DNA from 2 places in the Dongia sp. genome. Region 2 is predicted to be linked to the other one. Evidence: predicted binding sites of a transcription regulator. Region 2 holds the regulator's gene; the other holds the start of a gene.
What was found. Region 2 encodes PhoB, which activates phosphate uptake and scavenging genes when phosphate is short. Its sites were predicted from a motif close to TNTCATAAAACTGTCA; they were not measured.
Positions count from the first base shown of each region.

Region 1: a site for PhoB is predicted at 1,718-1,733, ahead of ACH2CY_RS18490 (putative 2-aminoethylphosphonate ABC transporter substrate-binding protein). Genes of this name have one in related genera too.

Region 1 covers NZ_JAYRKD010000019.1:57,937-62,117, forward strand. Annotated here, with positions in the region: gene ACH2CY_RS18480 (Na/Pi cotransporter family protein) at 1-114, shown strand, start outside; gene ACH2CY_RS18485 (putative 2-aminoethylphosphonate ABC transporter substrate-binding protein) at 508-1,563, shown strand; gene ACH2CY_RS18490 (putative 2-aminoethylphosphonate ABC transporter substrate-binding protein) at 1,799-2,833, shown strand; gene ACH2CY_RS18495 (putative 2-aminoethylphosphonate ABC transporter ATP-binding protein) at 3,067-4,140, shown strand; gene ACH2CY_RS18500 (putative 2-aminoethylphosphonate ABC transporter permease subunit) at 4,140-4,181, shown strand, end outside.
Region 2 covers NZ_JAYRKD010000002.1:272,296-276,476, reverse strand. Annotated here, with positions in the region: gene ACH2CY_RS03095 (ATP-binding protein) at 1-667, shown strand, start outside; gene phoU (phosphate signaling complex protein PhoU) at 875-1,579, shown strand; gene phoB (phosphate regulon transcriptional regulator PhoB) at 1,572-2,318, shown strand; gene ACH2CY_RS03080 (ABC transporter substrate-binding protein) at 2,424-3,428, shown strand; gene ACH2CY_RS03075 (diguanylate cyclase domain-containing protein) at 3,459-4,181, shown strand, end outside.

The sequences.
Region 1 (4,181 bases), on a different contig from region 2:
CACCTCGACATCCTGCGCGACCTGAAGCGGATCAACTCGCATCTCGCTCTGGTCGCCCAGCCGATCCTGGAAGCCAAGGGCGAGCTCAGCCCCTCCCGCCTCAAGGACGCCTGATCTCCGAATCGTCACATCCCGCCCGGATCTTGATGCACATCAAACAAGGAAGGGGCAGGTTGTGCCACCATCCTCGCGATCGCTCGGTGCCTCAAAGACACGCGCGGGCACCTGTGCGAAGGAGTCCGGGACATGGCCGTCCTCATGATCACCACCTGGCTGGCGCTGCAGCTTCCCACCGGCATCCTGCTCGGGCGTTTCCTGGAGCGGCAGCCTTTGCTGGTCCCGGTCCGGGCCCGGCGCTGACCGGAGCCTGACGCCCGACCCGGGCCTATCCATCTGTGATTTCCCGCTTAATTTGACTTCGGTATAATCTCCCAGCTATGGAAAGCCGCGCCGGGGCAGGGGGACGCCCGCAGGCGCTGGGGAATCGAGACTGGGAAGGCGTTTTCAATGATTTCGACCAAGCGGACCGCGCTGCAGCTGCTTTGCGGCGGATGCTCTGTTGCAGCCTTGCTCGCCGCCTCCGCCGCCCTGGCGGCCGATCCCCAGAAGGTCGTGGTGTATACCGCGCTCCAGGCCGAGCAGCTCCCGGTCTACGAGAAGGCCTTCGAGGCCAAATATCCCAAGTTCGACATCGAATGGGTCCGTGGCACCCCGGCCGAGATCACCGCGAAGCTCCTGGCGGAGAAGGGCGATCCCCAGGCCGACGTGGTCTGGGGCCTGGGCGCCAGCTATCTGATGCAGGCCGACAAGAACGGCCAGCTCGAGCATTACCGCCCGCAGGGCTTCGACCAGATCAAGGACGCCTTCAAGGACCGCCGCACCGGCTGGCCGGTCTGGGTCGGCATGGATGCCTGGGCCAACGCCATCTGCTTCAACACCCAGCTCACTGCCGAGCACAAGATCCCGAAGCCCGCCGGCTGGAAGGACCTGGTCGAGCCGGCCTACAAGGGCCAGATCGTGATGCCCAACCCGAGCTCCTCGGATACCGGCTTCGCCTCGGTCGCCGGCTGGATCCAGACCTTCGGCGAGACCGGCGGCTGGGACTATATGGATCTCCTCCACGAGAACGTCTCGAGCTATCTCCATTCCGGCGCCAAGAGCTGCGCCGCGGTCGCGACCGGCGACGCCGCGGTCGGCATCTCCTTCGGCTATGCCGGCGTGAAGCTCGCCAACAACGGCTCGCCGATCGAAGTGATCTTCCCGAAGGAAGGTCTGGGCTGGGAGATGGAGGCGACCGCCGTGGTGAAGGGCGCGAAGCATCTGCAGGGCGCGCAAGCGGTCGCGGATTTCTCCGCCAGCGCCGAGGCGAATACGCTCTACAACAGCTACTACCAGATCCTCGCCCGCAAGGACGTCGCGGCGACTTTGCCCGACAACTATCCCGCCGGTGAAGAGGAAGCGCTGATCGACCCCAACAACTTCGAGGCGGTCGCCGCGCGGCGCCAGCAGATCCTCGACGAATGGGAAAAGCGCTACAGCGGCAAAAACGCGCCGAAGAGCTGAGACAGCACCTGCCGTCCGAAGCGCAGCGCGCGTAGGAGGGCGGCAAGAACGCGCCGAAGAGCCGAATACTCTAAGACCGGCTTCCCAGCCTGCCCTCCGAAGCGCGGAGCGCGAAGGAGGGCTGAATACAGCCGCCTCCAACACGTCACGCGGCTGTTATCAAACCGTCACGGTTTCGGAAGAGTTTGCCCCTCGCGCGATCCGGAGAGGTCGCTGGAGAGAGGGAAACACGACGATGTTCGGAACCAAATCACGGATCGCCGGCCTGACGCTGGCGGCGCTGGTCGGCTTTACCGCTACGGCAGCGGCGAAGGACAAGCTCACCGTCTATACCGCGCTCGAGGAAGAGCAGCTGCCGGTCTACAAGCAGGCCTTCGAGGCCGCGAACCCCAACTATGAGATCGAATGGGTTCGCGATTCGACCGGCGTCATCACCGCGCGGCTGCTGGCCGAGAAAGCCAATCCGCAGGCCGACGCGATCTGGGGCCTGGCCGCGACCAGCCTGATGGTGCTGGACAAGGAAGGCATGCTCGAGAGCTACAAGCCGGCGGGCTATGCCGACATCAAGGACGATTTCAAGGACAAGCGCGACAACCCGACCTGGGTCGGCATGGACGCCTGGGCCTCGGCGATCTGCTTCAACACCGTCGAAGCCGAGAAGCTCGGCCTGCCGAAGCCGGAGACCTGGAAGGACCTGCTGAAGCCGATCTATGCCGGCCATATCGTGATGCCGAATCCGAACTCCTCCGGCACCGGCTTCCTCGATGTCGCCGCCTGGCTGCAGATCTTCGGCGAGAAGGAAGGTTGGGCCTACATGGACGGCCTGCATCAGAACATCAACACCTACCTGCACTCGGGCTCGAAGCCCTGCAAGGCGGCCGGTGCGGGTGAGTATCCGATCGGCATCTCCTTCTCCTATCCGGGCGTGGTGTTGAAGAACAAGGGCGCGCCGCTGGAGATCATCCTGCCGAAGGACGGCATCGGCTGGGAAATGGAAGCCACCGCGATCATGAAGGGCAGCAAGCATATCGACGGCGCCAAGGCGCTCGCCGACTTCGCCGCCACCGCCGACGCCAACCAGATGTACAACGACTACTACCAGGTGCTGGCCAGCAAGACCGTGCAGGCCAAGCTGCCGGAGAACTACCCGGCGGACGAGGAGAAGCTGATGATCTCCCCGAACGACTTCACTTCCATGGCCGCGAAGCGCGCGGCGATCCTCGAAGAGTGGCAGAAGCGCTACGGCTCCAAGGACGCCCCGAAGAGCTGATCTCGGTAGGCGGCGGAGCGCCGTGTGGTGAGCGCTCACGCAGCTGAAACGTCAACCCCCACCCCAGCCCGCCCCCATCTTGGGGGCGGGGGACGGATGGAGCCATCACTTGCAGCAGCCTCTTCACGAGACTTCCCTCCCCCAAGATCGGGGAGGGCCAGGGAGGGGGTTGACGGTTCAAGCTTGAACGCGCTGCACGACGCAGCGCGCTTTCATATTTGAGAAGATACCGCATGCCCTACCTCCAGATCTCCCAGGTCAGCAAATCCTTCGGCAGCTTCCAGGCGCTGAAGGACGTCTCGCTCGAGATCGAGGAGGGCCAGTTCGTCTGCTTCCTCGGCCCCTCTGGCTGCGGCAAGACCACCTTGCTCCGCGCCATCGCCGGCCTCGACATCCAGTCCTCCGGCCGCATCCTGCAGGCCGGCCGCGACATCTCCGCGCTCCCGTCCGCGCAGCGCGATTTCGGCATCGTCTTCCAGTCTTACGCGCTGTTCCCGAACCTCTCAGTCGCCGACAATATCGGCTACGGCCTCAAGAATTCCGGCAAGCCTCGCAGGGAGGTCGCCGCCCGCGTGCAGGAACTGGCCGAGTTGGTCGGCCTCCAGGGCCATGAGCGCAAATACCCGAGCCAGCTTTCCGGCGGCCAGCAGCAGCGCGTCGCCTTGGCGCGCGCGATCGCCATGGCGCCTGGGCTGTTGCTGCTGGACGAGCCGCTGTCGGCGCTCGATGCCCGGGTGCGCCTGCATCTCCGCACCGAGCTGAAGTCTTTGCAGCGCAAGATCGGCGTCACCACGATCATGGTGACCCACGACCAGGCCGAGGCGCTGGCGATCGCCGATCGGCTCGTGGTCATGAACCAGGGCGTCATCGAGCAGGTCGGCACGCCGCAGGAGGTCTATCGCAACCCGAAGACCGCTTTCGTCGCCGATTTCGTCGGCCACATGAACTTCCTCAAGGCCGAGGTGGTGGGCGAGGGGACTGTCCGGGTCGGCCCGCTGATGCTTGCCGCCGAAACCGGTGGGCTCGCGGTCGGCGCGCATGTCAGCCTCTGCTTCCGCCCGGAAGACATCCAGGTCCGCGGCATCGCCGCCGGGCACAAGAACGCGATCGAGGTCAAGATCGAGGAGATGGAGTTCCTCGGCACCTTCTACCGCGCCGACCTCGCGGTAAACGGCCCCAGCTCGCCGCGCCTAATGGCGGACTTCTCGATGAACGCGGCGCGGGACCTGGGGCTGGAGCGCGGCAAGGTTATTCCCATCGCCATGCCGGCGGATCGCCTGCGGCTATTCGGTGAGAAGCGCGGCTGATGGCCGACACCTTCGCCTTCGATCGCGCGTCTGCGCGCAAG
Region 2 (4,181 bases):
CGGCTTCATCGAGACGCTGATGGGGCCGGCGCGGGACGACCCGCTGGCGCGGCAGCGCTTCCTCGGCATCATGCGCGGCGAGGCCGAGCGCATGAACCGGCTGGTCTCCGAGCTGCTGTCGCTCTCACGCATCGAGATGAACGAGCACCAGCCGCCTTCGGGCCGGGCCGATCTCGGCAACATCCTGAAAACGGTGCGGGACAGCCTCTCCCTCAAGGCCGAGCAGCGCCAGATCAAGATCGCCTTTCCCGGCCTGGCCGAGATGCCGACCATCCCCGGCGATTCCGACGAGCTCACCCAGGCGATCCAGAACCTGGTCGATAACGCGATCAAATACAGCCCGGAGGGCGGCGAGGTCCGGGTGCGCTTCGAGCGGATCGAGGATCCGGTCGCCTGCCGGGAAAAGCTGCAGGGCATCCGCTCGCCCAAGGCGATGATCTCGCTGAGCGTCACCGACCAGGGCGAAGGCATCGCCAAGGAGCATATCCCGCGCCTGACCGAGCGCTTCTACCGGGTCGATGCCGCCCGCTCCCGGGAGCTCGGCGGCACCGGGCTCGGCCTCGCCATCGTGAAGCATATCGTCAACCGGCACCGGGGCAGCCTGGATATCGAGTCGGAGCCCGGAAAAGGCAGCTGTTTCATGCTGTTCCTGCCCGCCGACGGCTGAGGCGCGCGCCCCGGACCGGCCCTTTGGGCTTCGTCACGGAAGCGTCATACAAGGGCAACATTCGCGTCATTGGAGGGACTTAAATTGCCGGGCGCGGACAGCTGCGTCCGAGTCCATGGTGCTTGCCTTGGGCATTCATAAAACTGTCACAAAACGGTAGTATCTATGCCGAACAAAGCTTTGGACGCCGCGACCGAGAATCCGAACATGGCCCATGACCACACGGTGAAGAGCTTCGACGTCGAGCTGCGACGCCTGGTGCAGGAGATCGCCCAGATGGGCGGCCTGGCCGAGGAGCAGCTCGCCCAGGCGATCGACGCCCTGGCGCGGCGCGATTCCGAGGCGGCGAGCAAGGTGATCGAGAGCGACCGCCGCATCGACACGATGGAGCATGAAGCAGGCAATCTCGCGGTCCGCATCCTGGCCTTGCGCCAGCCGATGGCGACCGATCTGCGCGAGGTGGTGGCCGCGATCAAGATTTCCTCGGACATCGAGCGCATCGGCGATTATGCGAAGAACATCGCCAAGCGCGCGCTGCAATTGAACCAGCTCGGCCCGTTGCGTCCGGTCTCCTCGATTCCGCGGATGGGGCGCCTGGCGCAGCAGATCGTGAAAGACGTGCTCGACGCCTATGTCGAGAAGGACGCGGCGCTGGCCGTCGCCGCCTGGCGGCGCGACGAGGAGATCGACGATCTCTACACCTCGCTGTTCCGCGAATTGCTGACCTACATGATGGAAGACCCGCGGAACATCGGGCCTTCGACCCATCTGCTCTTCATTGCCAAGAACATCGAACGCATCGGGGACCACGCCACCAACATCGCCGAGACCGTCCACTTCCTGGCGCTCGGCCGCACGATCGATGAAACCAGACCCAAGGGCGATACCACGAATGTTGCACTCGATGGCTGACCGCACCCGTCCCGCGCATAACGGACGGGAGACTGATCGCGACCCTGCCAACCGGCCGACCGTGCTGGTGGTCGAGGACGAGCCGGCGCTGCTGGCGCTGCTGCGCTACAACCTCGAAAGCGAAGGCTACCGGGTCCTCGAGGCCAAGAACGGCGAAGAGGGCCTGACCCTGATCCGCGAGACCAAGCCGGACCTGGTTTTGCTGGATTGGATGCTGCCCTTCCTGTCCGGCATCGAGGTCTGCCGGCAGATGCGGCGCCTGCCGGATTTGAAATCGATCGCGGTGATCATGCTCACCGCCAAGAGCGAGGAGGCCGACAAGCTTCGGGGCCTGGAGGTCGGCGCCGACGATTATGTGACCAAGCCGTTCAGCCCGAGCGAGCTGATGGCGCGGGTGAAAGCGGTGCTGCGCCGGGCCCGGCCGCAGCTCTCGACCGAGACCTTGGCCTACAAGGATCTCTCGATGGATCTCGCGACCCATCGGGTGAAACGGATGGAAAAGGATGTGCATCTCGGCCCGACCGAGTTCCGCCTGCTGCGCTTCCTGATGGAGAACCAGGGCCGCGTGTTCTCGCGCGAGCAGCTCCTGGACCATGTCTGGGGCCGCGACATCTATGTCGAGCCGAGGACCGTGGACGTGCATATCCGGCGCCTTCGGAAGGCGATCAACATCGAAGGCGCCGCCGACGTGATCCGCACCGTGCGCGCCGCCGGCTATTCGCTCGACGTCGAGGGCTGAGCGGCACCGGCAAGGCAATTTTCCCTATTTCACGGCGAAATTAAGGGAATTTAAAGCGAATCATCGGAACTTCTTCCTCTCAAGAACGAGAGGGGCGAAATCCCGGTGCACCCGGCGCTTTCTTCGCGACGCAATATCCTGCTGGGCGCGGCCGCTTTGGTCGCGGCGGGCGGCGTCTTCGCCTGGCGCACGCTTGCACCCAAGCCGGTGCATAGCCGGATAGTCGTCGCCGATTCCGCGGCCGTCGCCTCGGCGTTGTTCTACGTGGCCCGCGACCAGGGTTACTTCGCCGCCGAGGGCATCGCGCTCGAGACCATCAAGACCAACAGCGGCAAGGAAGCGCTGGAGCTGGTCGCCAAGGGCCAGGCCGATCTCGGCATGGTCGCCGAGGCGCCGTTCGTGCGGGCGATCGCCGCCGGCGTTCCGGCGCGGATCGTCGCCACCGTCGAGACCTCCGAGCGCAACACCGGCATCATCGTGCCGGATCAAAGCCCGATCCGGGCGCCGGCCGATCTCAAGGGCAGGCGCGTCGGCTTCTGCCCGGGCACCGCGAGCGAGTATTTTCTCAACGTCTTCCTGGCGGCGAACCTGCTGGCCGAGAGCGACCTCCAGGCGGTGCCCGTCACCCCGAAGGATGCCCATCAGGCGCTCGCCGCCGGCACGGTCGATGCGCTTTCCGGCTGGCAGGAGATCCGGGCCCATGCCGACAAGGCGCTCGGGCAGCGCACCCGCATCTTCTATGCCCAGGGAACCTATCTCGAGACCTGGAACCTGGTCGCTCTCGCCGGCTTTCTCGACGCCAATCCGCAGGCGGTCGAGGGATTCATCCGTGCGCTTCTGAAGGCGCAGAGCTTCGTCGCCGCGAATCAAGAAGCCGCGATCACCATCGCCGCGCAGGCGATCGGCATCGACCGCGCGACCATCGCCGAGATGTGGCCGGACTATGCCTTCGACCTCAGCCTCGACCAGGCGCTGATCGCCAATCTCGAAGGCCATTGGCGGATGCTGACCGAGCAGGACGCCTCGACCCCGATGCCCGACTTCATGGCGGAGCTCGCCCCCAATGCCCTGCAGGCGGCAGATGCCAGCCGCGTCACCTATCTTCGCTAGACGATCGGCCGCGCAACCATGATCTCGGGCATGATCTCCGCCATCGGCGTCAGAACCAAGCTTCGCCTGAGCATCGGCCTGCTCGGCGCGATCGTCGTGGTCAGCGCCGTCATGATCAGCTATGCGCTGCAGACGGTGAACGCGGCCCTGCGCACCTCGAAAGCGGCGGATCTCGCGATCCAGCGCGTGCTCGAGCTGAACCAGCTGACCACCGAGATCGAGTTCAACTGGGAGAAGCGGCCGATCGCCCGGTGGCTGGAGGTGCAGCGCGCGCTCAACCAGTCGATCGACGATCTCGCCGGCCTGCCGCACCAGCCCGACGAGGCGGCGCTGCAGGATCGCCTGCGCCACAACAGCGTCGACATCGCCTTGTTGTTCCAGCGCTGGACCAATTCCGGCCGGGCGGTCTCCGGTCCGGCGCAGCAGCCCGAAGTTTCGCGGTTGATCGCCAGCAGCATCATCATTCGCCTCCGCGCCATGGAAGCGATCACGCATCGGCTGGTCGATCGCAGCAACGAAGCCGTCGCCGCCCAGGTCACCCAGCTTGCGGTCCTGCTGGCGCTGTGCCTCTGCGCCATGACCGGCGCGATTGCGGCGCTGTTCCTGGTGAAGCGCCGCATCGTCTCCTCGATCGACAGCTTCGGCCGGGCGATGACCGCGGTCGGCGAGGGTCAGGAAGCCGTCCCGCTGCCGAGCCTCGGCCGGGACGAGTTCGGCCGGCTGGCGCAGACTTTTAACGCGATGCACGAGAGG